DNA from 3 places in the Streptomyces arenae genome. Region 2 is predicted to be linked to each of the others. Evidence: riboswitches for the same ligand, from Rfam matches in the RefSeq annotation. Region 2 holds a riboswitch; each other region holds the start of a gene.
What was found. Region 2 has a riboswitch for S-adenosylmethionine ahead of MB828_RS06115 (ABC transporter substrate-binding protein). Riboswitches for the same ligand answer to the same signal wherever they lie in the genome.
Positions count from the first base shown of each region.

Region 1 (9,935 bases), on a different contig from region 2:
GAAGACCGCGGCGACCAGGCGGCCGAGGTCGGGTTCGGAGCCGGTGAGGGTCTTCTGGTCGCTGCCGACGTATGCCAGCGGCGGGAAGCCGGCGGGCAGGGCGCCCTCACCGATCACCAGCTTGCCGCTCTTGCGGACGGCCGCGGGCAGTTCCGCGCTGATGGACTTGACCTCGGAGACCTTGATGGTGGTCTGGGTGGCGGCGCCGTTGGAGACCCGTCCGACGACGACCTCCCCGGACTTGGCGCTGTCGGTGGTGGTGGCCGCGTCGCTGTCGCCCCCGCAGGCGGCGAGCCCGGTGGCGAGGGAGGCGACGGCGGTGGCCGCGGTGATGCCTCTGATCAGGCTGCGTCGGGTGAAGTGGGTAGACATGGCGGTTCCTTGTCGGTGCCGGTGATGAGGGTGAGGGCGTGGGGGGAGGTCTTGGGTGCGGGGAGGTCTGGGGTGCGGCGGTTCAGAGGACCTTGCTGAGGAAGTCCCTGGTCCGCTCGTGCCGCGGCTTGTCGAGGACCTCGGAGGGCGGCCCCTGCTCGACGATCCTGCCGTCGTCGATGAAGACGACCCGGTCGGCGATCTCGCGGGCGAAGCCGATCTCGTGGGTGACGATGACGAGCGTGGTGCCGCTGGTGGCCAGGTCCTTGATGACGGAGAGGACCTCCCCGACGAGTTCGGGGTCGAGCGCGGAGGTGGGCTCGTCGAAGAGGATGACGCCGGGGCGCAGGGCGAGGGCGCGGGCGATGGCGACGCGCTGCTGCTGTCCGCCGGAGAGCTGCCGCGGGTAGGCGCCGACGCGTTCGCCGAGGCCGACGCGTTCGAGGAGCTCCTTGGCCAGTGCCTGGGCCTCGGGCTTGGTCAGTTTGCCGGTGGCGACGGGGGCGGCGGCCACGTTGTCCAGCACGGTCAGGTGCGGGAAGAGGTTGAAGTTCTGGAAGACGAAGCCGATCCGGCTGCGCTGGGCCAGGATGGCGCGTTCGCTCAGCTCCTTGAGTCTCTCGCCCTGCCGTTTCACGCCGATCAGTTCGTCGTTGACGCTGACGTAACCGATCTCGGGCTTCTCCAGGTGGTTGATGACCCTGAGGAGCGTGGACTTGCCGGAGCCGGACGGGCCGAGGATGACGGTGACCTCGCCGGGGCGGATGGTCAGGTCGACGCCGTCGAGGACCCGGTGGGCGCCGTACCACTTGTGGACGTCGTGGATCTCCAGGGCGGCGGGTGCCGTCTCCAGGGTGTCGGTGATGCTCATACGGCGGCCTCCCGGCGGACGCGGGCGCGCAGGTCGGTGAGGCCGGCCCGCAGTTTCTGCCAGGGGGTCGGCGGCAGCGAGCGGGTGGCGCCCCGGGCGTAGTACCGCTCGACGTAGAACTGGATCACGGAGACGACGCTGGTGAGGATCAGGTACCAGACGGTGACCACCAGCAGCAGCGGCACGATGTCGCCGGGGTAGGTGGAGCCCATGCTCTGCGCGGTGCCGAAGAGGTCGAGCAGCGAGACGTAGAAGACCAGCGAGGTGCTCTTGATGAGACCGATGAGCTGGTTGACGTAGTTCGGGATGATCGACCTGAGCGCCTGCGGGAAGACGATCCTCCGGAACTGGTAGCCCTTGGGCAGTCCGAGCGCGGCGGCCGCCTCGTGCTGGCCCTGGTCCACGGAGAGGATGCCGCCGCGGACCACCTCGGCCGCGTAGGCCGCCTCGTTGAGGCTCAGGCCGACGACGGCGATCACCATGTCGGTGGCGAGCTTCGACTCGTCGAAGGAGAAGAAGGCCGGCCCGAAGGGGACGCCGACGCTCAACGTCTTGTACAGGGCGCTGAAGTTGTAGAGGAAGAGCAGGACGACGATGAGCGGTATGGAGCGCAGCGCCCAGACGTAGGTCCAGCTGACCGCACGCAGCACCGGGCTCTTCGAGAGCCGGGCCAGCGCGAGCAGGACGCCGCCTATGAGTCCCAACACCGCGCTGTAGGCGGTGACTTCGAGGGTGATGACCAGCCCGTCGAGGATGGTCGGCCGCAGGAACCAGTAGCCCCAGCGGTCCCACTGGTAGAAGGGGTTGGTCACCAGTCCGTGCGCGAACTGGGCGACCAGGACCAGGACTACGGCGGTGGCTATCCAGCGCCCTGGCCTGCGCAGCGGCTGAACGCGCTGGGCGGCGAGGGGCTTTGGGGGTTCGTCGGCGGCGGACGGCGCCTCGGGGGCGAGGGTGGCGCCTGGGGGTTCACTCATGGCGGGCTCCGGCGGAGTCGGACACCTCGGGTCCCGCGGCCGGGCACGCGGCACCGTGCCGTGTTCGGGCACGGCACGGGGCGCGGGGGCGCGGGGGACACGGAGGCTGGGCGGGCGGCGTCACACCGGACGGCCGGTGCTTTCGTCAGGAACGCTGAGGCGCGATGCTGCGGGTGCGGGGCGGGAAAGCCTGGTCAGACCCGACAGCGGGCACAGCCCGGTGCGGTACACGCGCTACACAGGGCGCTGTTGACACGGAGCAGGTCGACGGCACGGTCGGCGACGAGCGGACTCGGGTACGGCTGTACGCAGCCCGCGGCGCGGCGCGGGGCCGTGCTGGAAGCTGCGTACATGTCCGTCACCTGTCACTTGGTGGCCCGCTGGGCCGCGCGCTTACCGAACGTCGTCATTCGGTCGGGTCGTCACCTGGGGCACCCCACCGCGGTGCGAGGGTTGCCGGTCAGCAAGCCAGGGCTTGATGCTGACGCTCTTGACCGTTCTGGTCCGTAAGTTAGGCAGCCGCCCGAAGAAATGTCAACGCCTGTCCAGTTGGCGGAACAGTTGAATCGGCTCTCACCTGCGGGAAGCGTCCGCGGCATGTCCGGCCCAGTCCAGGATCTGGACGGCCGCGCCGGCGGCTTCCAGGCCCTGGCAACGGCCGTGGTGGCGGCGGGCGATGCCGTCGAGGTCGAGGTGGATGCCGAAGGCCGGGTGCGCGGCAAGCCGCCGGGCGTAGGCCCACAGCACCGGGTGGTCGGCGACGCGGTGCACGGCGGAGGCGTCCAGGTGGTTGCGGTGCACGGTGTCGAGTTGCACCAGGGTCACCCACAACTCGACGTCGGCAGCGGTCAGTCGACCGTCGACCAGGAACTCGACGCCGGTGAGCCGGTGCTCCAGTTCGCCCAGCGCGGCGAGCAGGGTCTCCAGCGCCCGTGGGTCGCCGCCCTCCCGGCCGGCACGCTGCGCGGCCTGTTCGATGTCCTCGGCGCACAGTCGCTCGACCGCCTCGATCTCGGCCTCGGCACCGCACGGGTACAGGCGCGTGACGCCGTCGCCGAAGTGCCGGTCGAGGTCGCGCAGGATGTCCCGGCCGTGAGTGGAGACGATCCGGCCCGACCAGTCGTCGCTGAGCACCGGTGCGAGGGCCGGTCCCGAGTAGCGGTGGGCGCTGGCCTCGTACAGCGGGCGCAGTGCCGTGTGGCTGCCGTCGGGGTGGTCCGGGACGGCGGGCAGGAAGGTCACCGGACAACAGTCGTCGAGGGCGAGCAGGCTGTGGCCGACGGCGATGCGGAGGCCGTCGGGACAGGCCGTGGCGAGGTGGAGCCGGTAGCGGCCCGGCACGGCGTAGTGACCGCTGCGCGCGTCCCGTCCGATGCGGCCGCGGAAGGCGGGCGCGGTGCGGACGGACGGAAGGGCGGCGAGTGGAGTGATGGACATGCGTCTCCCCGGGTACGGGCGCGTGGACGTACGCGCGGCGGAAGCGTTCGTCGGTGGGCGGGCGCCGGCCCGGGCGACGGTGCGCGGGCGGCGGCGAAGCGCGGGCGGTCGTGCCCGGCGGCGGGGCGCGGGCGGTCGTACCGGGCGGCGGGGCGCGGGCGGTCGTACCGGGCGGCGAGGCGCGGGCGGTCAACCCGTACGGCTGATGGCGCTGCACACCCGCAGCAGGTCGATGTGCAGCCGGGAGGTGAGCAGCGGGGACCTGAACAGGGAAGCCGGCCAGGGCGTACGGCACTCTCGGCGCTCCGTGCCGGTGACCGCGCGCAGCCGATCCATCTTTCCCTACCTTTTCTATAGGATTCCCAACTGGAGTGTCGATCCGGCTCCGCCCGGCGTCAAGAGGGCGTCCACGCCTGGGACACCGGCTTCGCCCCGCCGGCGGTGGTGCACGGCTCCCCCGCGTCCCCGGCGCTCACCCGAACGGCACGCGCGGGTGGTCGGCGGCCGGAACGGATGGTGGCGTGGAAGGACGTACCCGCGTTCCCCGCGAGGGCGCAGCGGCGCCTTCCGTGGAGGGACGTACCGCGTTCCCGAGGAGGCAGCCGCCATGACCCGTCCGTCCCGACCCGCGCGTGTGGTCGCCGCGGCCCTGGCGGCGGGGGCCCTGCTCGCCACCGCCGCCTGTTCGGGCGGGAGCGACGGCTCCGGAGCCGCGGCCGTCTCGCCCGCCGCCGAGCGCTCCCCCGCGTCCCCGTCGCCGACCCCCGCCCTCACCGGGGCGGGCGCGCAGGCGGCGCTGATCACGCCGGCCGACGTCGAGGACAACTGGCAGCTGGCCACGGACGCCGCGACCTGGCGCAACACCATGCTGGTCGGCAAGGTCGACGTGGCCGCGTTCCTCACCGCCAAGGCCGACGCGGCCGACTGCCAGCGGCTGCTCGACGGCCTGTACTCCGACAGTCTGCTCGGCCGCGCCTCGGGCGCCTCCGCGCTGCGCGGCTTCACCTCGGACACCGCCCGGATGCTGTACCAGGTCGGCGACTACGGTTCGGACAGCCTCAACTCCACGCTGACCTGGCTGAAGAGTCTGCCGGAGAAGTGCAACCAGTTCACGGCCACCGGCAAGAACGGCGACAAGCGCACGATCCAGGTCGTCTCGGCGCAGGTCCCGGACGTGGGCGACGGCCGGGCGGCCCTGACGGTGACCGTGCAGGGCACCAGCGAGGGGCAGCCCGTCACCTACGTCACCGATGTCGCGGTGCTGCGGATCGGCGCGTCCGGGGCGGCCGTCACCAACGGCGCCCTGGACGCCGTCGACCACGACAGCACCACGCTGGCGGTACAGAACGGCGCCCAGCGCCTCAAGGACGTGCTCGCCGGCAAGACCCCGGCCCCGATGCCGAGCCAGTTCGACTAGCGCCCAGCGCCGCCGGCCTCAGGACCGCCGGTCCAGAGCCGCCGGTCGAGGGCTCACCGTTCGGCCGCTCAGGGCTGGCCGGCGGTGTTGTTCGCCCAGACGGCGACATGGCCGGGCGCGTAGACGACCAGGTTCCGGTCGTCCTGGAGTTCCAGGTCCGAGCCCGGACGGCGGGCGGTGCCGGACGCCCAGACCGGGCGGTTGCCGGGCGCGACCACCACCAGGTTGCCGTCGTTCTGCATGAACAGCACGGAGTACGGGTCGTGGGTGCCGCTCTGCCAGACGACGCGGCCGCGCGGGATGGTCTCGACCAGGTTGCCGTCCTGCTGCATCACGAGGACGTTGAGCCCGTTCGGACTGACGAGCCGGTCCCCCGGGTTGAGGCGCCCGCCGGGCAGCAGCCGGCCCCGGTACTGGGTGGCCGCGGACGGTTCGAGGCGGTGGACGGCCGTCGCGCCGCCGGCCCGCGCTGCTGTGGCCTGCGCGGCTGCTGCGGCGGGAAGTAAGGACGAGCCCAGTGCGGCGGCGAACACCGCGGTGAACGTGATGACACGGCGAAGGTATGGCACATTCCCCCCTTGGCTTCCGGCCCGTTGCCGAGGGCCGACCCGGGTAAGCATCCTCTTCCCCCGACGGCCCGGACAGGCGGCGGCCACCGCGCCCGGGCGCACGGCATGGCGTGCGCGCCAGGCCGCGGTGCGCCGCCACGGGCCCGCGCCCCCGAAAGCCTGTCGGAACTCCTGCCAGGTGTCGTCCGGGGCCCAGTTCGCGCCGCACACGGGAATGGTGCCGTCCTCGGTGGCCGCCACGATGTACCGCTGCCCGACCGTGCGGTCGACCCGGTCGGGGGTGTCCAGGACTACTACTCAGGCGACGGCCCGTCACGGCTGAAGTTGGAGAGGTTCATCCGCCACCACCTGGTCTTCAACGCCGCCGGCGTCCCGGAGTCGGTCATCGACGAGCGCTACCGGGCCAGCATCGACCCCGAGGTGGTCGCCGCTCCGCCCCTGAGGCGTCCGGCCGGACCGGGCGCACTGCGCGCCCTGTGGCGGACCGACTTCACCCGCGACCCGCGGCTGCGGCGGCTGCCCGTGCCCACCCTCGTGCTGTGGGGCGCCGAGGACCGGGTCAACCGCCCGTCCGGCGCACGCCTGTTGGCCGACCGCATGCCCGACTGCGACCTCTACCTGGTGGCGAACACCGGGCACTGGGTGCAGTTCGAACGGGCCGGCCTGTTCAACCGCCTCTGCGCGGACTTCCTGGCGGGCCGCCGATGACCGGGGACGACGGGCAGGCCGCCCGGTCCGTCTTCGGCGCCGTCCACCTCGGCCACCTCGTCATCGAGACCGACCGCCTCGCCGACTGGCGGCGCTTCGGCACCGACGCCATCGGCATGCACCACGACGCGCTCTCCCGCGACCTGATGCGCTTCCGCCTCGACGACCGGGAGTGCCGTTTCCTGCTGCGGCGCGGTCCGGCCGAAGACGTCGTGGCCACCGGCTGGCACGTCGACGACCACACCGCCTTCGAGCGCATCGAGGCCCGCGTCCGCGCCCACGGTGTGCCCCTGGTCACCGGTACCGAGGAGGAGGCGGCCCTGCGCGGCGTCGAACGCCTGGTGCGGTTCCCCGGGCCCAAAGGCATCACGCAGGAGCTCTGCACCACCCCGACGAGGTCCGCCGAGCCGCTGCGCATGCTCGCCTCCGGTTTCGTCACCGGAGCTGCCGGCCTGGGCCACATCGCCCTGACCTCCACCGGGCCGTCGCGGATCCGGGGGTACTTCGACACGCTCCTCGACGCCCGCCTGACCGACGTCATCGAGGAGACCATCAGCGGCGTCCGGCTCAGGATCCGCTTCCTGCGCGTCAACGAACGCCACCACTCCATCGCGGTGGCCAACGTCCGCGGCCTGCCGGTCGACCCGGTCCGCACCCGCGTCCAGCACCTCAACGTCCAGGCCGCCACCCTCGACGACGTCGCCCGCAGCTACCAGCGCGTCCACGAACTCGGCTTCGACATGGCGCTGTCCGTCGGCCGGCACACCAACGACCGCGAACTGTCGTACTACGCCCGCACCCCCTCCGGCTTCGAATGGGAGGTCGGCTGGAACCCCCTCGTCATCGACGAGACCACCTGGGAGCCCAGCACCCACCAGGGCATCAGCGTCTGGGGGCACCTCCCGGTCGGCCGGACCATCGTGGACAAGCTCGCCCAGTTCCGCCTCGGCGCCCGCTCCCTGACCCGCCCGGAGAACACCGTGCCCGCCCTCGGCGGCGCCGGCATCGCCGACGGCCAAAACGGCCGAGGGCCGGTTCAGGATGTCTCCTGAACCGGCCCTCGGCCTGCGACTGTCTCCAGTCGGGACGACAGGATTTGAACCTGCGACCCCTTGACCCCCAGTCAAGTGCGCTACCAAGCTGCGCCACGTCCCGCTGCGGAGTCACGCGGGAGGTTCCGCGTGATCACGCAGGTCAACACTACCGCACACGTACGGGTGCTGCCGCCGTCCGTTCCGGGACCGGGCCGGTGATCCGGCCGGTGCGGCGGACCGGGACGAGGAGTGCGGCTCCGGCCGCCGTCAGGCAGAACAGGGTCAGCAGGGCCCAGGCGTGGGTGTACCCGGAGGCGTACGGCAGTCCGGAGGACTGGAGCCGGCCGGTGACCAGGACGCTGGTGAGCGCGGCGCCGATGGAGCCGCCGATGGTGCGGATGTTGGCGTTCATGCCGGTCGCGGCGCCGGTCTGCTCGGGCGGGACGCTGCCGACGATGAGGTTGGCCATGGAGGCGAAGGCCAGCCCGATACCGAGGCCGAAGAGCCCCGCGACGACACCGATCTGCCACCGCTCGTCATGCCAGAGGGTGAGGAACCCGCAGGCCAGCGCGCCCAGCGCGGCACCCGTGGTGAGCTGCGCCTTGGCGCCGACGCGGGGTTCGAGACGGCCGCCGACGACGCCGGAGAGGAACATGGCGATCAGCATCGGCAGCAGGAGCAGACCGGACTCGGTGACGGTGGCACCGAAGCCGTAGCCGGCCGTGCCCGGGGTCTGGACGAAGCCGGGCAGGAAGGACCAGATCGCGTACATGCCCGCGCCGAACAGCAGGGCCGCCGCGTTGGTGGTCCGGACGGCCGGCAGCCGCATCACACGCAGGTCGATGAGCGGGGTCGCGGACCGGGACTCGGTCAGCAGCCAGACCGCGAACAGCACCACGGCCGTGCCGAACAGGCCGAGCACCCTGGCCGAGCCCCAGCCCCACTGGCCGGCCTGGCTGAGCGGCAGCAGCAGCGCCACCAGCCAGGCGGAGAGCAGCCCGGCGCCGAGCCAACTGACGCTGCCCTCGGCCTTCTTGGGCGACTCGGGGACATAGCGGGCGGCGATCAGGACGGTCACGGCGACGACGGCGACCGGGATCCAGAACAGCCACCGGTAGTCCAGCGCCGAGACGATCGGACCGGCGGCCACGATGCCGACGCCACCGCCGGCCGCGATCACCGCGGAGAGGTTGCTGATGCTGCCGCTGACCTCGGCCGGGCTGAACTCGTCCCGGATGATGCCGAAGGAGAGCGGGAACAGGGCGCCGCCGACGCCCTGGACGACCCGGGCGATGATCAGCACACCGATGTTCGGGGCGAGGGCGGCGAGCAGACAGCCCGCCAGGACGGCGACCAGGACGGCGACCAGGCTGCGCTTCTTGCCGGTCAGGTCGCCGACCCGGCCGAGTATGGGGGTGAAGACCGAGGCGGACAGCAGGTACGCCGTCATCACCCAGGTCGCGGTGGACTGCGAGGTGTGCATCGCGTGCTGGACGGTCGGCAGGGCCGGCGCGACCAGCGACTGGAGCATGGAGAACACGCCCGCACCGGTCGCGAGGACCGCGAAGGTGAGGCGGGTGGACTTCCGGGGCATGAAGGAGCCTCTCCGAAATCGGAAGGAGACGGGAGAGATGTCGATGAGCGTGCGCGAGGGCGGGCACAGGTCGCGTCCGACCATGGCCCTGCCACTCCGCACTGCTAAAGTGGAGGTACTCCTCCACTCTAGCGGAGGTAACCCTCCGCTTCAACCGAAGTCGAGGAACCCCTCCGGTTCATCCCTGTCACGCGGGAGGCAAGCAATGACGGACAGCCCGTTCCCCGTCAGTGAGATCGTCGCGTCCCGCAGACCTCACCGGAAGGACGCGGCCCGCAACTACGACGCGCTGATCGCGGCCGCCCGGGAGGCGTTCGCCGAGCACGGCGCGGACGTCTCCCTGGAGGACGTGGCGCGCCGCGCGGGGGTCGGGATCGGCACCCTGTACCGGAACTTCCCCACCCGCCGCGACCTCTTCGAGAGCGTCTACGCGGACGAGGTCAACGCGCTGTGCCGGGCCGCCGTGGAACTGGCCGGGCAGGAACCGTGGGAGGCGCTGACGTCCTGGCTGGACCGCTTCACGGGCTACGTGGTCACCAAGCGGGCGGTGCGCGAGGCGCTCAACGACGAGTCGGAGATCTTCTCGGCCTGCCGGGACTCGATGTACGCGGCGGGCGGCCCGCTGCTGGAACGGGCCCAGAAGGCGGGCGTGGTCCGCACCGACATGGAGATCGGCGACCTGCTGCGGATGGTCTCCGGAATCACGGCGACGGCCTTCGAGGACGAAGCCCAGCGCGACCGCGTCATGTCCATCGCCCTGGACGGAGTACGAGCGGTGCGCTGAACGCCCCGTCAGGGGCGCCCCCTCACCCGATCCCACCGTGGCGCACGGACCTGCCCTCGTACGCCGCCCGCAACACACCCGACGCGTCCTCGGCCGTGACGCTCCGCGGATTCGCGTACGCCTGCCCGGCAACCTGCGCCGCGGCCACCGCCAAGTCGGCCTCTTTCAGGCC
Region 1 is NZ_JAKQYH010000072.1:219,144-229,078, forward strand. Features, by position in the region: gene MB828_RS35140 (ABC transporter substrate-binding protein) at 1-372, opposite strand, end outside; gene MB828_RS35145 (amino acid ABC transporter ATP-binding protein) at 455-1,243, opposite strand; gene MB828_RS35150 (amino acid ABC transporter permease) at 1,240-2,220, opposite strand; SAM riboswitch class IV at 2,605-2,716, opposite strand; gene MB828_RS35155 (glutathione S-transferase C-terminal domain-containing protein) at 2,794-3,657, opposite strand; gene MB828_RS35160 (hypothetical protein) at 3,847-3,993, opposite strand; gene MB828_RS35165 (hypothetical protein) at 4,265-5,074, shown strand; gene MB828_RS35170 (hypothetical protein) at 5,143-5,643, opposite strand; partial or broken gene MB828_RS35175 (alpha/beta fold hydrolase) at 5,932-6,351, shown strand; gene MB828_RS35180 (VOC family protein) at 6,348-7,403, shown strand; tRNA gene MB828_RS35185 (tRNA-Pro) at 7,433-7,506, opposite strand; gene MB828_RS35190 (MFS transporter) at 7,552-8,979, opposite strand; gene MB828_RS35195 (TetR/AcrR family transcriptional regulator) at 9,185-9,763, shown strand; gene MB828_RS35200 (maleylacetate reductase) at 9,786-9,935, opposite strand, start outside.
Region 1: another riboswitch for S-adenosylmethionine. It lies ahead of MB828_RS35150 (amino acid ABC transporter permease); the one in region 2 lies ahead of MB828_RS06115 (ABC transporter substrate-binding protein).

Region 2 (9,935 bases):
CGCACGCCGTCGACGTACCGGCTCAACTCGCCGAGCAGAGAAACGAGTTGCTCGGCCGGCCCGATGTGCCGCAGCCTGCCCCGGTCGGTCCACGGAGCGTGCCGTTCCAGGTCGGCGACGCGTTCGGTGGCGGAGGCGTCCGGGGTGTCCAGCGCCACCTCCACCTCGGCGAAGACGCGGGGCGCGGCGGCGGCAGTGGCGGCCGCGCCGACCGACGCGAGGTCGCGGCCCTCGACGAGCGCCACGTCGAGCTGCCCGGCGGGCACCTCGGCGGGCCGGCCCAGGACGACGAGCTGGCCCTGCGGCGGGCGCGGCACGATCGCCGGGCCCTTGACCGCATAGGTGTCCCCGGTGAAGTCGATGTAGTGGAGCCGTTCGCGGTCGAGGTAACGGCTCGTGGCCACCGACCTGATGACCGCGTCGTCCTCCCAGGAGTCCCACAGGGCGCGGACCACCTCGACGCCGTCCCGTGACTCCCGGGCGCGCGCGTCGGCGTCGGCGACCAGGGGGCGGCCCCACGCCCGGGCCGCGTCGGGGTGCTCCTCCTGCGACACCACCCAGCCGGCGCGGCCCGCGGAGATGTGGTCCAGGGACGCCAACTGGCCGGAGACATGGAAGGGTTCGGCGTACGTGACCGCCACCACGGGCGCGATGCCGATCGTGCTCGTGGACGCGGCGACGAAGGCCGCCCGCTCCACGGCGCCGATCCGGCCCACGGGGTCCGCGGCGGTCCCCGGCGGGAGCACCCCGTCGTCCAGGGTGATCAGGGTGAACCCGGCGTTCTCGGCCGTCGTGGCGAGCCCGGCCACACGGCGCGGGGAGAGCAGCCGGTCGGGTGCGTGGGCGGCGCGGCGCCAGGCCGCGGGATGGGCGCCGTCGCCGTCGATCTCGACGGCGAGGTGCAGGGCGGGGCCGGACAATGGGTGTTCCTTCCGGGAGGACACGGGAGTTCACGACCGCTGGCCCACGGCGGAGCGCCGGGTACGGCCGTACTGGCAGGGAGAGGGAAGGACGAGACGGACCGCGGTGCCCGACGGGCGGGGGCACGGCGCGGGGACTCACGGGGCCGCGACGGCGGGACCCGTCGGAGCGGGCGCGGGGACCTGGCGCGGGCCGGCCGAGGTCAGCGGCGCGCGGAGGAACAGACGGCCGAGCAGGTGAGGCAGTAGTCGACATGCCGGCGGACGACCAGCCGCACGCCGGAGCACGCACTCCGCGGTGCCGCTCCGGGTCCGTGCATCAGGGGGCCTCCACCCGTCCAAAACCGATCGGTTCACCGTACGTCCCCCGCCCCGGCAGCTGTCAAGAACACGCGACACACTCCACACCGGCCGGGGCCTCCGCGACCGGCGGTCGTTCAGCGCAGCGGGGCCGTGGGCCACAGGGGCTCGGTGGCCCGGTGCTCGGCCGTGCGCAGGACGCGTAGTACGTTGCGGCCGGTCAGGGCCTCCAGTTCGGGGCGGGACCAGCCGCGGTCGGCGAGTTCCCGCAGCAGGGCCGGATAGCCCGAGACGTCGGCGAGACCGACGGGCTGGTGGTCCACCCCGTCGTAGTCGCCGCCGAGCCCGATGTGGTCCACGCCCGCCACCGCACGGGCGTGCTCCACATGGTCGGCGACCTGCGCGATGGTCACCTCGGGGCGGGGATGGGCGTCCAGCCAGCCCTTCAGCCGGTCATCGGGCCCCGCCGCGAAGGCCCGCGCGTACTCCTCGGCGACCCGCTCCGGGTCCTCGCCGGGGCGCGGCGCGCGCGGCCAGGCCCAGGGTGTCGCGGGCAGCCCGAGCCGCGCGCGTTCGTCCTGGAGCGCCCGGCTCCAGTCGGCGGCCGCCGCGGAGACGAAGTACGGCACGAAGGTCAGCTGGATCACGCCTCCGTTGTCCCGCAGCAGCTCCAGCACCCCGTCCGACACGTTGCGCGGGTGGTCGTTGAGCGCGCGGGCGGAGGAGTGGCTGAACAGGACCGGCGCGGTGGACACGGCGAGGGCGGCGCGCTGGGTGGACTCGGCGACATGGGAGAGGTCCACCAGCACGCCGGTCCGGTTGAGTTCCGCGACGATCGCCCGGCCGGTGGCGTTCAGACCGCCGACCACGGGCTCGTCGGTGGCCGAGTCGGCCCAGGAGGTGTTGTCGTTGTGGGTGAGGGTCACGTAGCGCACCCCCAGCCGGGCGTACGACCGCAGGACCCCCGGTGACTCGGCGAGGCTGTGCCCGCCCTCGATGCCGAGCAGCGAGGCGATCCGGCCCTCGGCGAACGCGGTCTCGACCTCGGCAGCGGTGTACGCGATCCGCAGCGCGTCGGGGTAGCGGGCGGCGAGCCGGTAGACGGCGTCGATCTGCTCCAGGGTCGCCACCACGGCCTCGGGCTCCGGCAGCCCGGACGAGACGTACACCGACCAGAACTGCGCGCCGACCCCGCCGGCACGCAGCCGCGGGAGATCCGTGTGCAGGTCGGGCCGGCCCTCCGCGAGGCCCTCGACACTGCCGCCGGACCGTGCGCGCAGCGCCACCGGCAGGTCGTTGTGGCCGTCGAAGACCGGGGTGCCGCGCAGTACTTCGTCGATCAGTGAGCCGTCCGTCATGCGCCGGCCACTCCTTCCTCGAGAACATCGGAGGCCTGCCGCCGGCGCCTCGCCTGCCGCACCGGGTCCGGCACGGGCAGGGCGGCGACGAGCCGGCGGGTGTAGTCGTCCCGAGGGCTGCCCAGCACCTGGCCGGTCAAGCCCTCCTCGACGATCCGGCCCCGGTGCAGCACGGCCACCCGGTCGGCGACCCGCTCCACCACGGCCAGGTCGTGGCTGACGAACAGCGCCGCGAAGCCGAACTCCCTTTGCAGCTCGGCGAACAGGTCCAGCACCTTGGCCTGCACGGAGACGTCCAGTGCCGACGTCGGTTCGTCGGCGACGAGGAGCGTCGGCCGCAGGGCGAGGGCGCGGGCCAGGGCGGCGCGCTGCCGCTGTCCGCCGCTGAGCTCGTGGGGATAGCGGTCCGCGAGGCCGCGCGGCAGCTGCACCGCTTCGAGCAGCGCCCCGGCCCGCGCCCGGATCTCCTTGGCGCCCAGCTCGCGCCGGTGCACGACGAGCGGTTCCGCGACGCTCTCGGCGATCGTCAGGAGGGGGTCGAAGCTGGTGGCGGGGTCCTGGAAGACATACCCGATCCGTCCCGCCGATCCGCGCCTGCGTGTCAACGGCGCGCCGAACAGCTCCAGTTCACCGCTCGTGACGGGGGTCAGTCCGGCGATCGCCCGCCCGATGGTGGTCTTGCCGCTGCCGCTCTCGCCGACCAGGCCCAGCACCTCGCCCGGCCGGATCTCGAAACTCACCCCGTCCACCGCGCGGAAGCCCTTGCGGCCGAGCCGCCCCGGATGCTCGACGACCAGCCCGCTGGCCCGCACGACGGGTGCGCCGTCCGCCGCCGCGGCCGGCTGCTCCCGGGCGCCCGTCCCGAAGTCGGGTACGGCGGCGAGGAGTTCGCGGGTGTACGGATGGGCGGGCGCCGCGAACAGGTTCCGCGCCGGCGCCTGTTCCACCACACGGCCCGCACGCATCACGGCCACCCGGTCGGCCAGGTCGGCGACCACCCCCATGTTGTGGGTGATGAGCAGGACGGCGGTGCCGAAGTCGGTGCGGCAGCGGTGCAGCAGTTCCAGGATCTCCGCCTGCACGGTGACGTCCAGGGCGGTGGTCGGCTCGTCGGCGACGATCAGCCGGGTGCCCAGGGCGAGCGCCATGGCGATGACGGCGCGCTGCTTCTGCCCGCCGGACAGCTGGTGCGGATAGTGCCCGGCCCGGACGGCCGGATCGGGGATGCCGACCCTGTCGAGCCATTCCACGGCGAGGGCCCGCCGTCCGGCCCGGCCGCCGCCGCGTCCGTGGGCACGCAGTCCCTCGGTGAGCTGTCCGCCGATGGTGAGGACCGGGTTCAGCGCGGTGGCGGGTTCCTGGAAGACCATCGCGGCGTGCGTGCCGCGCAGGGCGCGCAGTCGGGCGGCGGACGCGGTCAGCACGTCCTCCGTGGGCTCGCGGGTGCCGTCGCCGAGCAGTACCCGGCCCCGGGCGGTCGCGGTGCCGGGCAGCAGCCCGAGGACCGACCGGGCGGTGACGGTCTTGCCGCTGCCGCTCTCGCCGACGAGGGCCAGCACCTCACCCGGGGCGACGGACAGGCTGACCCCGCGGACCGCCGGCGCTCGCCCGGCGTCGGTGGCGAAGTCCACGTGCAGGTCCTCGACGCGCAGCAGGTCACTCATCGTCCCCGGCTCCGTCCGTGGGGGCGGCGGGGGTGCCTGAGCGGCGCCGCAGCCGTGGGTCGGCCAGGTCGGTGAGGCCCTCGCCGAGCAGGGTCGTGCCCAGCACCGTGAGCACGATGCCCAGGCCGGGCGGGAGCGCAGTCCACCAGATGCCCGAGGTGACGTCGGCGACGGCGCGGTTGAGGTCGTAGCCCCACTCCGCACCGGAGTTGGGTTCGATGCCGAAGCCCAGGAAGCCCAGCCCGGCCAGGGTGAGGATGGCCTCCGAGGCGTTGATCGTGAAGATCAGCGGCAGGGTGCGCACCGAGTTGCGCAGCACGTGCCGGGTCATGATGCGCCACGGCCCGGTGCCGATCACCCGGGCCGCGTCGACGAACGGCTCGGCCTTGACCCGGATCACCTCGGCCCGTACGACCCGGAAGTACTGCGGCACGAAGGACACCGCGACCGAACAGGCCCCCGCGCCGAGGCCGCCGGCCAGGCTCGACCTGCCCCCGCTGATGACGATCGACATCACGATGGCCAGCAGCAGCGGAGGGAAGGCGTACAGCGCGTCGGCCAGCCCCACCAGCAGCCGGTCCAGCCGGCCACCGAGGTAGCCGGAGACCAGGCCGAGGACGGTACCGGGCAGCACGGACAGCAGCAGCGCGGCGACGATGATCAGCAGGGCCGTCCGGGTGCCCCAGATCGTCCGGGACAGCACGTCGTAGCCCGCGATGGTGGTGCCCAGCGGATGGGCCCCGCCCGGGTGCTGCTGGGAGCCGAACAGGTGGGCCCCTTCCCGGAGTTGGGCGTAGCCGTACGGGGCGGCCAGCGGTCCGAGCACGGCGGTGAGGACGAACAGGCCGGTCAGGACGGCACCGGTGAGCAGCATCGCCCGCTGCACCCCCGCGCCCGTGCGCAGCCGTGACGGCAGCCGTCGTACGAGAAGCAGCGTCATGGCTCAGTACCTCACTCGCGGGTCGATCAGGGCGGCGACCACGTCCACGAGGAAGTTCGTCACCGCCACCACGACGGCGAACAGTGCCACGATGCCCTGCACCGCCGGGAAGTCACGGGCCGTCAGGTAGTGGGCCAGTTCGTAGCCGAGGCCCTTCCACTCGAAGGTGGTCTCGGTCAGCACCGCCCCGCCGAGCAGCCCGGCGACCTGGAGGCCCAGCACGGTGACGACGGGGATCAGCGCGGGCCGGGTGGCGTGGTGGGTGACCAGGCGCAGCGGGGCCACGCCACGGGAGCGGGCGGCGTCCACGTAGTCGGCGCCGAGCGTGCCGATCAGGTTCGTGCGCACCAGCCGCAGCAGGACACCGGCCACCAGCAGGCCGAGGGTCACCGCCGGCAGTACGGCGTGCCGCAGCACGTCCGCGATCGCCGTGCCGTCGCCGCTGCGCAGCGCGTCGATCAGGTAGATGCCGGTCGTGCTCGTCTGGTCCTGGAGGAAGAGCTGGACACCCGTGCCCGCCCGGCCCGACGAGGGCAGCCAGCCGAGCCGGATCGCGAAGACCAGTTTCAGCAGCAGCCCCACGAAGAACACGGGGGTGGCGTACGTGAGGATCGCGAACAGGCGCAGTGCCGCGTCCGGGGCCCGGTCCCGGTAGGAGGCCGCGACCATGCCCAGCGGGACACCGACCACCAGCGCCACCAGCAGTGCGTAGCAGGCCAGTTCGACGGTCGCGGCGCCGTAGGTGGTGAGCACGTGGCTCACCGGCTGGTTGTCGGTGACGGTGTGACCGAAGTCGCCGGTCGCCAGTGAGCGCAGGTAGTCCAGGTACTGGGTGAGCAACGGCCGGTCGTAGCCCGCCTGATGGATCTTGGCCTGGAGCTGGTCCGGGGTGAGACGGTCGCCGAAGGCGGCGCTGACCGGGTCGCCGGTCAGCCGCATCAGGAAGAAGACCAGACTGACCAGGATCAGTACGGTGGGGATGATGAGGAGGAAGCGGACCACCAGGTAGCGGGCGAGCCCGTACCCGGCGGCGCCGTCGGCCGGGGTGGTGACGGCGCCCGGGGTCTCCTGCGTCAGAGTGCTCACTTCTTCGCGAGCCCCGCCCAGCGGAACTGGTACGTCGCGTCCAGTTCGGCCGGCACCCCGCTGACGTCGCTGCGCGTGACGATGGCGGTGGAGCCCTGGAGCAGCGGCAGCAGCGGCACCTGTGCGGCTGCCCGGTCCTGCGCCTGCTTCAGCAGTCCGGTCCGCTTCGTGGCGTCCGTCTCGGTCTCCTCCCGCTGGATCAGCTTGCGCACGGCGGGGTCGTCGTAGGAGTTGGCGACCCAGCTGTTGGCCGAGTAGAAGGGCGAGAGGTAGTTGTCGGCGTCGAGGTAGTCCGCGTACCAGCCGAGCTGGTAGAGCGGGTAGAGGTGCTTGACCCGGTCCTTGCCGTACTGGGTCCACTCGGTGGACTGGAGGTTCACCCGGAACAGCCCGGTTGCCTCCAACTGGCTCTTGATCAGGGCGTATTCGTCGGCGGACGACGACCCGTAGTGGTCGCTGTTGTACTGGAGGTCGAGGGTGACCGGGGTGCTCACCTTCGCGGCCTTCAGCCGGGCCGCCGCCGCGGCCTTGTCGGGGCCGCCCTTCTTGTCGCCGTAGCGGGACCTGAAGGAGGGGCTGGCGCCGGTCAGGCCGTCCGGGACGGAGCTGTAGAGCGGCTGGTACGTGTTCTTGTAGACCTGCTGGGCGAGTTGGGCCCGGTCGACGGAGTCCGCGACGGCCTGCCGGACCGCGAGCGCCTTCTTGCTGTCGGCGTTCTTCGTCTTCGTGCCGTAGGGCTGGGTGGCGAAGTCGAAGACGATGTAGCGGATGCCGTTGCCGGATCCGGTGTGCACCTCGACGCCCTTCTGCTTGGCGAGGTCGTCGAGGTCGGCGGTGGTGAGCGTGCGGTAGACGGCGTCGATGGTGCCCTGCTGGACGTCGAGCTTCAGATTGCTGGCGTCGGTGTAGTACTTGAGCCGCACGTTCTTCGTCTTCGGGGTGCCGAGCCGGCCCTGGTAGCGCGGGTTCGCGGTGAAGGACACCAGCGAGTTCTTGTCGTAACTCGTGATGCCGTACGGGCCGTTCCAGGGCTTGGCCGCGACGATCGCCTTGTCGTCGAGGAGTTTCCCGGCGGGGAAGACCTGCTCGTCCACGACGAGTCCGGCGGCCGTGGACAGCACCTGCGGGAACAGGGTGTCGTCTGCGGACTTGAGGGTGAAGACGACGGTCGTCGGGTCCGGCGCGGCGACCGAGGCGAGGTTGTACAGCAGTGAGGACGGCCCGTTCTCGTCGGCGATCCGCAGGTCCCGGTCGAAGCTGAACTTGACGTCCGAGGAGGTCAGTTCGTGGCCGTTGGCGAACCTCAGGCCCTTCTGGAGGGTGACCGTGTACTCCTTGGGCCCGGTCAGCCTGATCCCGGTGGCGAGGTCGGGGGAGACCTTCGCGGAGCCGTTCGGCTGGCTGAGCAGGGTCGCGTAGACCTCGTTCTCGATGGTGCCGGAGCCCGCGTCCCACGACCCCGCCGGGTCGAGACCGGTCACCTGGTCGGTCGTGCCGACGGTGAGCGCGGCGGCGGAACTCGTGGCGCTGCCGTCCTTGCTGCTGGTGCAGCCGGTCAGGGCCAGCAGGAACGCCGTGCCGAGGGAGAGCGCGCCGAGACCGGACCGCAGGGGTCTGTTCGGCGTCGCGGGGTGGTGAAGTGCCATGGGTGTCTCTGCTTCCGCGTCGGGGTGCGCGCGGCCGTCGCGGCGCATGGGCATGCGGCCGCGGTCGGGTTCGCGCGAGGGGAGGAGGGGATCGTGCGCACGGGCGGCCGGTCGCGGACCGGACGCGGGGCGGGGTCAGCCCTGACAGAGACAGCTGGACACGAGCAGCAGGTCGACATGGCGCCGGGAGCACAGCATCACGGCGTTCGCCATGCCATCCTCCAGGTCCCGGACCGACCGCGCGGTCGATGTGAGCGCACTTGCAGAAAGAGAGAATCCGCCGAGCCGTCACCTGGGGCACCCCGCTGCGTCGAGGGTTGCCGTCCGGCCAGCCAGGGCTTGATCACCGGAACTCGTGGCTCGCGCACACCGTAGATCGGCCCATTTCCCGCCGTCAAGACGGTACTTGCCCTCGCGACCGGGCAGTACGCGTCGTGGGTGCGTCCTTCCCCGGTGTGCGGGGGCCGGGCGTGGAGGGCTCCGGCCCCCCCCGCGGTGCCGCTCGACCCGTTCCGGGCGGCCCGCCGCGCCGACCGGTTCGGCCAGGTCTGCCGCCGTTCGCCGTGCCACGACCGTGATCTCGTGCACCGGCGCCGACGTGCGGGCCGCTTCGGCCGAAAACCGGTGCCGTGGGGTTCGAAACCCCCGCTCGCAACCGCCAGTTCCGGCCGTTGTCATGTTGCGCTCATGACAATCGCGATCGCCGGATGTCAATCTGCTCTGCGGGCGTTCACCGTGAACGCACAGCTGCCTCACGCGACACCCACATCTTCCGCCCCCACTTCCCCGGTGCCTCGCGGTACTTCCCGGCACCTCGTCAGGGCGCGGCCGAGCAGACGTCACTCCGTCGCACCGCGCCCCACCCGGCTCCACCCCGTTTCCCTCGCTTCCCCCGTTTTCCCGTTTCCCCCGTTCCCCCTTTCCCTTCACCCGCACGGCGCCGGACGGCTCGACCCAGCCGCTCCGCTCTCCCGGGCTCCACCGAGTCCGACCACCCCACAGAAGGAGAACGCCATGTCCCGGCAGGACCGTCACCACCGTCGTGTCAGACACAGCGTCACCCTGGCGCTGACCGCGGCAACCACCTTGCTCGCGGCCGGACTCCAGCACGGCACCGCCCTGGCCGCGGCCGGCGAACCCGCCCCCGCCAGGATCCACGCCACCCCGAGGGCCGGCGCGGCCCCCGCCCCGCTCTCACCCGCCCGGCGCACGGCCCTGCTGAAGAGCGCCACGGCCCAGGCCCCCGCCACGGCGAAGACGCTGGGCCTGGGAGCCGACGAGAAGCTCGTAGTCAAGGACGTCAGCCGGGACGCCGACGGCACGACGCACACCCGCTACGAGCGCACGTACGCCGGTCTGCCCGTCCTCGGCGGTGACCTGGTCGTCCACGACAGCGCCGGCCGTCTGACCGTGTCCCGGGCCGCCAAGGCGGACCTCGCGGTTCCGTCCGTCAAGGCCCGGATCTCCGCGGCCACGGCGAAGGCCCGCGCCCTCACCGCCGCGGCGAAGGCGGGCGCCGTGCACGGCACGCTCGACGGCAGCCCCCGTCTCGTCGTCTGGGCCGCCTCCGGCAAACCCGCCCTGGCCTGGGAGTCCGTGGTCGGAGGACTCCAGGACGACGGAACCCCGAACGAACTCCACGTGATCACCGACGCGGTCTCCGGCAAGCAGCTCTTCCGCTACCAGGGGATCGAGACCGGCACCGGCACCGGACAGTTCAACGGGACCGTGCCCCTCGGCACCACGCTCTCCGGCTCCACCTACCAGCTCGTCGACGGCGACCGCGCCGGACACCGCACCTACGACCTGAACCAGGGCACCTCCGGCACCGGCACCCTCTTCACCGACGACAACGATGTCTGGGGCGACGGCACCCCGGCCAACCGGCAGACCGCGGGTGTCGACGTCGCCTTCGGCGCGGCGGCCACCTGGGACTTCTACAAGAACGTCTTCGGGCGCAACGGCATCCGCAACGACGGCGTCGCCGCCTACAGCCGGGCCCACTACGGCAACAACTACGT
Region 2 is NZ_JAKQYH010000010.1:277,678-287,612, forward strand. Features, by position in the region: gene MB828_RS06090 (LLM class flavin-dependent oxidoreductase) at 1-920, opposite strand, end outside; gene MB828_RS06095 (dipeptidase) at 1,358-2,578, opposite strand; gene MB828_RS06100 (dipeptide ABC transporter ATP-binding protein) at 2,575-4,242, opposite strand; gene MB828_RS06105 (ABC transporter permease) at 4,235-5,182, opposite strand; gene MB828_RS06110 (ABC transporter permease) at 5,186-6,268, opposite strand; gene MB828_RS06115 (ABC transporter substrate-binding protein) at 6,265-7,914, opposite strand; SAM riboswitch class IV at 8,166-8,275, opposite strand; gene MB828_RS06120 (M4 family metallopeptidase) at 8,929-9,935, shown strand, end outside.

Region 3 (9,935 bases), on a different contig from region 2:
CGCCGGCCGCGGCCGCCGGTTCGCCGAGCTGCTGTTCGCCGTGGGCGCGCAGGTCGGCGGCGAAGTCGAGGATGGCGGCCACGACGGCGTCGGGGCCGCGGTCGCGGCCGGTCGCCCGGCGGTCCTGGTGAAGCAGCTCGCCGTCCGGGCCGACGAGCGCGGCCTTCATTCCGGTGCCGCCCACGTCCAGGGCGATGACATGTCTCACGGGAACAGTGTGGCCCGTGGACCCTCAAGAGGTCTAGTCCACTTGCGTGGTGTAGACCTTATGTGTCCACATGTTGAACGGCGACACAGTTAGATCGAGGTAGTGCGGGTGCGGCGGCGTAAGGCAGGAATGATCGCGGTGGTGTCCACTCTGGGCATGACGGCGGTCCTCGGTGGCTGTGGGACGACCGGATCATCGGACGTCACCCTCAGACTCGTCGCCGCAGACTACGGAGACTCCGCCGCCAACAGCTCCCAGAAGTACTGGGACAAGCTGGCCAAGGCGTACGAGGCCCAGCACTCCGGGGTGAAGATCGACGTCACCGTCTACTCGTGGAACGACGTCGACCGCAAGGTCAAGGACATGGTCGCCGCCGACGACGCACCCGACCTGGCGCAGATCGGCTCGTACGCCGACTACGCGGCGGCCGGCAAACTGTACGAGGCCGGTGATCTGCTCTCCATCCCCGTGCAGGCCGACTTCCCGTCCCAGCTCGCCGAGGCGGGCCAGTGGAACCACGCGCAGTACGGCATACCGTTCGCCGCGTCCACGCGCGTCCTCTTCTACAACAAGACCCTCTTCGCCGACGCCGGCATCACCCCGCCCAGCACCTGGAAGGAGCTGGCGGCCGACGCCGAGGCGCTCAAGGCGCACGGCGTGAAGTACCCGTACGCGCTGCCGCTCGGCCCCGAGGAGGCCCAGGCGGAGACCATGCAGTGGCTGCTCAGCGGCGGCAGCGGCTACACCGACGACACCGGCACCTACACGATCGACTCCTCGCAGAACATCGACACCCTCACCTGGCTCAAGGACGACCTGGTCGGCAAGGGCCTGACCGGCCCGACCGCCCCCGGCAAGCTGAACCGCGCCACCGCGTTCGCCGCGTTCGCCGACGGCCAGGTCGGCATGCTCAACGGGCACCCCACGCTGATCAAGCAGGCCGAGAAGAAGGGCGTGAAGTTCGGCGCGGTCCCGATGCCGGCCCGCGGCGGCCAGAGCACCAGCACCGCGTCCATGGGAGTCACCGACTGGATGGCGGCGTTCAAGCAGAACGGCCACGCCGAGCAGGTCGGCGACTTCCTGAACTACGTCTACAGCGAGAAGAACGTCCTCGACTTCTCCCGTGAGTACGGCCTGCTGCCCGTCACCACCTCCGCGTCCCAGACGATGACCGACTCCGGCCGGGCCGAGGACAAGCAACTGCGCCCCTTCCTGGAGGAGCTGCCGACGTCCCAGCTGTACCCGGCGGGCAAGACGTCCTGGGCGGCCGTCAGCGCCGACCTCAAGAAGCAGATCGGTACGGCGGTCAGCCCGTCCGGCAACCCGACCAGCGTGCTCACGGCGATCCAGGCCGAGGCGGCCCTCGCGGACAGCCGTACGGCGGCGGCGACCGGCTGAACGCGTACGGTTCTCGGCATGGACCGGCAAGAACTGGGCGCACGCGAGCTGACGATCCTCGCTCTGGAACGCCGGGGCTTTCCGAGCCCCGGCGCGAAGGAACGGGCCATACGGGAGGAGCTGGACCTGGCGCCCGTGCGCTACTACCAGCTCCTCAACGCGCTGCTGGACGACGAGCGGGCGCTGGCCCACGACCCGGTGACGGTGAACCGGCTGCGGAGGGTGCGGGAGGCGCGGCGCGCGGAGCGGTGAGGGTCGCAGGGGATCTTCGGGACGCTTGAAACCAGGGCGCTCGGATACTGTCAGCCGTATGGGCAACCACAGCACGGACCCCCACGCCACGGAACCCCTCCCGACGCCACGCACCCCCGCCGGCCGCGACGGGCTCGCCGCCCTCCTCGCGCGGCCCCGCTCCGCCCTCGTCGGGCTCGACTTCGACGGGACGCTCGCGCCGATCGTCGCCGACCCCGAGCAGGCGCGGGCCCACCCGGACGCCGTACCGGCCCTCGCCGCCCTCGCGCCCGAGGTGGCCGCCGTCGCCGTGATCACCGGCCGCCCGGCCGAGGTGGCCGTCCGCCACGGCGGGTTCGCCGAGGTCCCCGGCCTGGAGCACCTGGTCGTCCTCGGCCACTACGGCGCCGAACGCTGGGACGCGGCCACCGGCCGGCTCACCGCACCGCCGCCGCACCCCGGCATCGCGGCCGTCCGCGCCGAACTCCCCGCCCTGCTCGACCGCGTCGGCGCCGCGCACGGCACCTGGATCGAGGAGAAGGGCTTCGCGGTGGCCGTCCACACCCGCCGGGCCGACGACCCCCAGGCCACCTTCGACGCCCTCCGCGCCCCCCTGACCGACCTGGCCACCCGGCACGGCCTGATCGTGGAACCGGGCCGCCTGGTCCTGGAGCTCCGCCCCCCGGGCATGGACAAGGGTGTGGCACTCCGCGAGTTCGCGAGGGAGATCGGCGCGGGCGCGGTCCTCTACGCGGGCGACGACCTGGGCGACATCCCGGCCTTCGCCGCGGTCGAGAAACTGCGCGAGGAGGGCGTCCCGGGCCTCCTGGTGTGCAGCGGCAGCGAGGAGGTCACCGACCTCGCCGACCGAGCCGACCTGGTGGTCAACGGCCCGGAGGGAGTCGTACGCCTCCTGAAGAACCTGGCTCACCAGAGCGCCCCTTAAGGGGCAGCGCCCCTTAAGGGGCGCGGGGAACTGCGCGACCAGCCCCCACCGTCCCGCACCCGACGACCTACCCCCTCAACGCACCCAACTGCTCCAGGAACCAAGCCGCGGGAGGCAACGCGGTCGCAGCCGCCGACAGGCGTTTGCACCGCTCCGCCCGTTCCCCCGCCGGCATGGCCAGCGCCCGCGCCAGCGCCTCCGCCGTCCCCCCGATGTCGTACGGGTTCACCACCACCGCGTCCTCGCCCAGCTCCTCGTACGCCCCCGCCTCCCGCGAGAGCACCAGCGCGCACCCCTCGTCCGACACCACCGGGATCTCCTTCGCGACCAGGTTCATGCCGTCCCGGATCGGGTTCACCAGTGCCACGTCGGCCAGCCGGTACGCCGCGAGCGACCGAGCGAAGTCGTCCTTGACGTGCAGCACCACCGGCGTCCAGCCCGCCGTGCCGTACGCCGAGTTGATCTCGTCGGCGACCCGCTGCACCTCGGCCGTGTACTCCCGGTACACGGCGAGGTCCTGCCGCGAGGGGTACGCGAACGCGACGTGCACCACCCGCTCCCGCCACTCGGGGTGGTCGTCGAGCAGCTGCCGGTAGGCCAGCAGCCCCCGCACGATGTTCTTCGACAGCTCGGTCCGGTCGACGCGCACGACGGTCCGGCGATCCGCGCCGCCGATCTCCTCGCGCAGCGCCCGCATCCGCTCGGCCACGTCGGGTTCGTGCGCCCGCTTGCGCAGGAAGTCCGCGTCGGCCCCCAGCCCGTGCACCCCGATCCGGGTGTCCGAGGAGGGGATCCCCGGGCCCAGCACCGCGTGACAGCAGTCGACGAACGCGTCCGCCCAGCGCCGCGTCAGGAACGCCGCGTGGTCGGCGCCGAGGATCCCGCTCAGCAGCTCCGCGGCGATGTCGTCGGGCAGCAGCCGGAAGTAGTCCGGCGGCGCCCAGGGAGTGTGGGAGAAGTGGCCGATCCGCAGGTCGGGGCGCAGCTGCCGCAGCATCCGGGGCGCGAGCGCCAGGTGGTAGTCCTGGATGACCACCACCGCCCCCTCGCCCGCCTCCTCGGCCAGCGCCTCGGCGAACGCGCGGTTGTAGGCCTGGTACGACGCCCACTGGCGCCGGAACTCCGCGTCGAAGACGGGCTCCAGCGGGGTCTGGTAGAGCATGTGGTGGACGAACCACAGCACCGAGTTGGCGACGCCGTTGTACGCGTCCGAGAACACGTCCGCGTCGATGTCGAGCATCCGGACCTGCTGGCCCCCGGTGTCCGCCGCCGGCAGCCGGCCGCCCGCGGCCCGGCGGACCGCCTCGCGGTCGCCGTCGCCCAGCGCGGCGCACACCCACACCGCGTTCGCGTCCGGCCCGATCGCCGACAGCCCGGAGACCAGCCCGCCGCCGCCCCGTTTGACGTGCAGCGCGCCGGCCGGGTCGTCAGGGCGCACCTCGTACGAGACCGGGCCGCGGTTCGACGCGACCAGTACTTCGGCACCGCCGGTGGAAGCAAGGGGAGAAGCCATACGCCTGAACCTAGCCCGGCCCGTAAACGCTCAAACGTACGGCTGTGCCCGACGCCCGGAAGGTATACGAGGTCACGCCACCCGGCGCTCGGCGTACTCCGCGATCTCCACCATCGGCGGCCGCTCCTCCGTGTCCACGGAGTACGTGCGCGGTTCGAAGCCGTTCTCCCCCCGCTCGAACTGGGTCAGGGCCGGGCGGACCAGGTGGCCGCGGGCCAGCCGCAGCTGGGCCGTGCGGTAGATCGCGGCGGACATCCGGCCGAGCGCCTGGCCGTCCTGGTGGCGGTGCTTGCGGACCCCCACGTCCACCTGGGCGAGGGCGTCCAGGCCGACCAGGTGCAGGGCGTCCACCAGCATGCCCAGCTCCACGCCGTAGCCGACCGGGAAGGGCAGCTGTTCCAGCAGGCCGCGGCGGGCCGCGTACTCGCCGCCGAGCGGCTGCACGAACCCGGCCAGCTGCGGCCAGTGCATGTTCAGCAGCGGGCGGGCCATCAGCTCCGTGACCCGGCCGCCCTGCCCGGCCGCGCCGGCCAGCGGGCGGTCGTACATCGCCTTGACCAGGTCCACGCCGGGGTCGGTCAGCAGCGGGCCGACGATCCCGGTGACGAAGTCGGAGGAGAAGTCCCTGAGGTCCGCGTCGACGAAGCAGACGATGTCCCCGGTGGTGACCAGGAGGGAGCGCCAGAGGACCTCGCCCTTGCCGGGGACCGCGGGGATGCGCGGCAGGATCGAGTCACGGTGGACGACCCGCGCGCCCGCCGCGGCGGCCACCTCCGCCGTACGGTCGGTGGACCCGGAGTCGACGACCACGATCTCGTCGACGAGCGGCACCTGCCGCATCAGGTCGTGGCGGATGACGGCGACGATGTCGCCGACCGTCTCCTCCTCGTCGAGCGCGGGCAGCACGACGGAGACGGACTGACCGGTGCGCTGCTTGGCGGCGAGTATCCGGTGCAGCGGGCGGTCGTTCACGGACCAGGAGCGGGTGGCCAGCCAGCGCTCGACTTCTTCCAGCACAGTCAGCGGCTCCTCACTGTCACGATCACACTGCGAGGTGTGATCCATCTCGCGGTACGGACGACTATCTCAACTGTCCTGGCCTTCGGTTACAGTCTTGAACAACGCCGGTGACCATCGCATGTCCTGGGGCCACCGCCCGTTGACAACCGAATACAGCTCATCCAGAGGGGCAGAGGGAAACGGCCCGATGAAGCCCCGGCAACCCTCCAGTCGGTACTCGTGCTCTCAGCGAGGCTCCCGGCTAGGGAAGGTGCCAAATCCGTCTCACGGCGAGATGCGTCGTGAGGAAGATGAGGAGAAAGGGCCTCGCCTCACATGGCTGCGCAGACTGTTGCAACCGATTCCCCGAAGACCGTAGACCTCGGCCCCGCCACGGCGCTGTCCTGCCGCGAGTGCGGGCACCGGGTGCCGCTCGGCCCGGTCTTCGCCTGCGAGGAGTGTTTCGGCCCGCTCGAGATCGCGTATGACTTCTCGGCCTACGACGCCGAGGAGCTGCGGAAGCGGATCGAGTCGGGACCCGCGAACATCTGGCGCTACGCGCCGCTGCTGCCCGTCCCGGCGGACGTGACGACCAAGCCGAACATCAACCCCGGCTGGACCAAGCTGGTGCAGGCCGACAACCTGGCCAAGGAGCTGGGGGTCACCGGCGGGCTGTACGTGAAGGACGACTCCGGCAACCCGACGCACTCCTTCAAGGACCGGGTCGTCGCCCAGGCCGTCGAGGCCGCCCGCGCCTTCGGCTACACCACGCTCTCCTGCTCCTCCACCGGCAACCTGGCCGGCGCGGTGGGTGCCGCGGCCGCCCGGGCCGGCTTCCGTTCCTGCGTGTTCATCCCGCACGACCTGGAGCAGGGCAAGGTCGTGATGGCCGCGATCTACGGCGGCGAGCTCGTCGGCATCGAGGGCAACTACGACGACGTGAACCGGTTCTGCTCCGAGCTGATCGGCGACCCGGCCGGCGAGGGCTGGGGCTTCGTCAACGTCAACCTGCGGCCGTACTACGCCGAGGGCTCCAAGACGCTCGCGTACGAGATCTGCGAGCAGCTGGGCTGGCGGCTCCCGGACCAGCTGGTGGTCCCGATCGCCTCCGGCTCGCAGCTCACGAAGATCGACAAGGGGCTCCAGGAGCTGATCAAGCTCGGGCTCGTCGAGGACAAGCCGTACAAGATCTTCGGTGCGCAGGCCGAGGGCTGCTCCCCGGTGTCGACCGCGTACAAGGCGGGTCACGACGTGGTCCGGCCGCAGAAGCCGGACACCATCGCCAAGTCGCTGGCGATCGGCAACCCGGCCGACGGTCCGTACGTCCTCGACATCGCCCGGCGTACCGGCGGCGCCGTGGAGGACGTCGACGACGAGCAGATCGTCGACGCGATCAAGCTGCTCGCGCGGACCGAGGGCATCTTCGCGGAGACCGCCGGCGGGGTGACCGTCGGAGTCACCAGGAAGCTCATCGAGAACGGGCTCATCGACCCGTCGAAGTCGGTCGTCGTACTCAACACGGGTGACGGACTGAAGACGCTGGACGCGGTCGCGGGGACCGGTCTGACGGCGACCATCCGGCCCACTCTCGAGTCGTTCCGTGAGGCTGGGCTGACCCAGTAGGCAGTCGTCGTTCCGCGGGCCGGTGGGGGCTGGTCGCGCCCGCGCGGCGGCAGCCGCACATCGACTCGGTCCCGCGCCCCTGAAGGGGCGCCACACAGCTACCGGAGGTTCACACGTGAGCGTCACCGTCCGCATCCCGACCATCCTGCGCACCTACACCGGCGGCAAGGCCGAGGTCACCGCCGAGGGCGCGAACCTCGGCGAGGTCATCGCCGACCTGGAGAACAGCCACACCGGAATCGCCGCCCGCGTCCTCGACGACCAGGGCAAGCTGCGCCGCTTCGTCAACGTGTACGTCAATGACGACGACGTGCGTTTCGAGCAGGGCCTGGAGACGGCCACCCCGGACGGCGCCGGCGTCTCGATCATCCCGGCCGTCGCCGGCGGCTGAGCGCCCCGGCCGCCTGACGTGATGGCCGAATGACCGAACATTACCTTCGGTAACAGCCATCACCCATTGTTCAATCGATTGCCCCCTCCGCGAGAGAAGCGGAGGGGGCAATTCTGTGTGGTTGAGCGCGGTACAGTTGGGGAACACGGTCCGGATCTCCGGGTCACGGGCCCTGTTATTCGATACCGCGAGCCCGCCAAGAAGTAGCCAAAGTGTGTGGGTCGTATGCGGCTTTTGTGGCTTTTATGGGGCCCGACTTGCCCTGAATTCGGCCGAATTCTCGCTACATTCCGGACCCTTCCCGCCCAGAATTCTCGTCCGATTGACCTGTTGCAGACGGCAGTTGGACAGATACATTCAGCCGCGGTCGACGCGTTCCGGCGCACGCCCCCAACCAATGGGGGGTGAGGTCTGACCCGGATCCGCGAAGTGTGGATCTGTGCAAGGGCCAGTAATAGGGGAGTTAGGCATGGCTCAGGGCACCGTCAAGTGGTTCAACGCGGAGAAGGGGTACGGCTTCATCGCGGTCGACGGTGGTGCGGATGTTTTCGTCCACTACAGCGCGATCCAGATGGACGGGTACCGCACCCTGGAAGAGGGTCAGCGAGTCGATTTCGAGATCTCGCAGGGCCAGAAGGGGCCGCAGGCGGACATGGTCCGCTTGGCGACCGGCTGAAGCACGCGCCGACTGACAGCGACGTTCTTCTGTACTTCTTCGAAGGGCTCGTGCCTCCCGGGGCACGAGCCCTTCGGCATGCCCGGGGGCGGCCCCCGACGGGCCGTGGGCCGCGCCCTGGACGGGCCTGACTCCCGGTGGCCGATCCCCGGGAGGCGCTTGCACTCGGCATGGGCGAGTGCTAATCATTGGCGTTAGCACTCTGAAGGTGAGAGTGACAAAGAAGGACCGGGTCGGTGAGGCCCGCAGGCCGGGTGGGGCAAGGAACCCACGGGTCGGCGAGCCGTCCGTCGCGGGCGCGGGCGCGGTCCTCGAAGACTCACCCCCAGTCCTGGAGGGACCACTTCACATGGCCAAGATCATCGCGTTCGACGAGGAGGCGCGGCGCGGCCTCGAGCGCGGCATGAACCAGCTCGCGGACGCCGTCAAGGTGACGCTCGGCCCCAAGGGCCGCAACGTCGTCCTCGAGAAGAAGTGGGGCGCCCCCACGATCACCAACGATGGTGTCTCCATCGCCAAGGAGATCGAGCTCGAGGACCCGTACGAGAAGATCGGCGCCGAGCTGGTCAAGGAAGTCGCCAAGAAGACGGACGACGTCGCCGGTGACGGTACGACCACCGCGACCGTGCTCGCCCAGGCCCTGGTCAAGGAAGGCCTGCGCAACGTAGCCGCCGGCGCCAACCCGATGGCCCTCAAGCGCGGTATCGAGAAGGCCGTCGAGGCCGTCTCCGGTGCCCTGCTCGAGCAGGCCAAGGATGTCGAGACCAAGGAGCAGATCGCCTCCACGGCCTCCATCTCCGCCGCCGACACCCAGATCGGCGAGCTCATCGCCGAGGCCATGGACAAGGTCGGCAAGGAAGGCGTCATCACCGTCGAGGAGTCCCAGACCTTCGGTCTGGAGCTGGAGCTCACCGAGGGTATGCGCTTCGACAAGGGCTACATCTCGGCGTACTTCGCCACCGACATGGAGCGTATGGAGGCGTCCCTCGACGACCCGTACATCCTGATCGCCAACTCGAAGATCGGCTCCGTCAAGGACCTGCTCCCGCTCCTTGAGAAGGTCATGCAGTCGGGCAAGCCGCTGCTGATCATCGCCGAGGACGTCGAGGGCGAGGCCCTGTCGACCCTGGTCGTCAACAAGATCCGCGGCACCTTCAAGTCCGTCGCCGTCAAGGCCCCGGGCTTCGGCGACCGCCGCAAGGCGATGCTGAACGACATCGCCATCCTCACCGGCGGCGAGGTCATCTCCGAGGAGGTCGGTCTCAAGCTCGAGAACACGACCCTCGACCTGCTGGGCCGCGCCCGCAAGGTCGTCATCACCAAGGACGAGACCACCATCGTCGACGGTGCCGGCTCCACCGAGCAGGTCCAGGGCCGGGTCAACCAGATCCGCGCCGAGATCGAGCAGTCCGACTCGGACTACGACCGCGAGAAGCTCCAGGAGCGCCTGGCCAAGCTCGCCGGTGGCGTCGCCGTCATCAAGGCCGGTGCCGCGACCGAGGTCGAGCTCAAGGAGCGCAAGCACCGCATCGAGGACGCCGTGCGCAACGCCAAGGCGGCCGTCGAGGAGGGCATCGTCGCCGGTGGTGGCGTGGCCCTGCTCCAGGCCTCCCAGGTCTTCGAGAAGCTGGAGCTGGAGGGTGACGAGGCGACCGGCGCGCAGGCCGTGAAGCTCGCGCTCGAGGCCCCGCTGAAGCAGATCGCCGTCAACGCCGGCCTCGAGGGCGGTGTCGTGGTGGAGAAGGTCCGCAACCTCACCCCGGGTCACGGCCTGAACGCCGCGACCGGCGAGTACGTCGACCTGGTCGCCGAGGGCATCATCGACCCGGCGAAGGTGACGCGTTCCGCCCTGCAGAACGCCGCCTCCATCGCCGCGCTGTTCCTCACCACCGAGGCCGTCATCGCCGACAAGCCGGAGAAGGCCGCCGCGGCCGCTCCGGGCGGCATGCC
Region 3 is NZ_JAKQYH010000090.1:158,379-168,313, forward strand. Features, by position in the region: gene MB828_RS42790 (ROK family protein) at 1-208, opposite strand, end outside; gene MB828_RS42795 (ABC transporter substrate-binding protein) at 338-1,606, shown strand; gene MB828_RS42800 (DUF3263 domain-containing protein) at 1,625-1,858, shown strand; gene otsB (trehalose-phosphatase) at 1,917-2,783, shown strand; gene MB828_RS42810 (alpha,alpha-trehalose-phosphate synthase (UDP-forming)) at 2,851-4,296, opposite strand; gene MB828_RS42815 (glucosyl-3-phosphoglycerate synthase) at 4,369-5,313, opposite strand; SAM riboswitch class I at 5,471-5,613, shown strand; gene thrC (threonine synthase) at 5,632-6,918, shown strand; gene MB828_RS42825 (MoaD/ThiS family protein) at 7,034-7,309, shown strand; gene MB828_RS42830 (cold-shock protein) at 7,779-7,985, shown strand; gene groL (chaperonin GroEL) at 8,335-9,935, shown strand, end outside.
Region 3: another riboswitch for S-adenosylmethionine. It lies ahead of thrC (threonine synthase); the one in region 2 lies ahead of MB828_RS06115 (ABC transporter substrate-binding protein).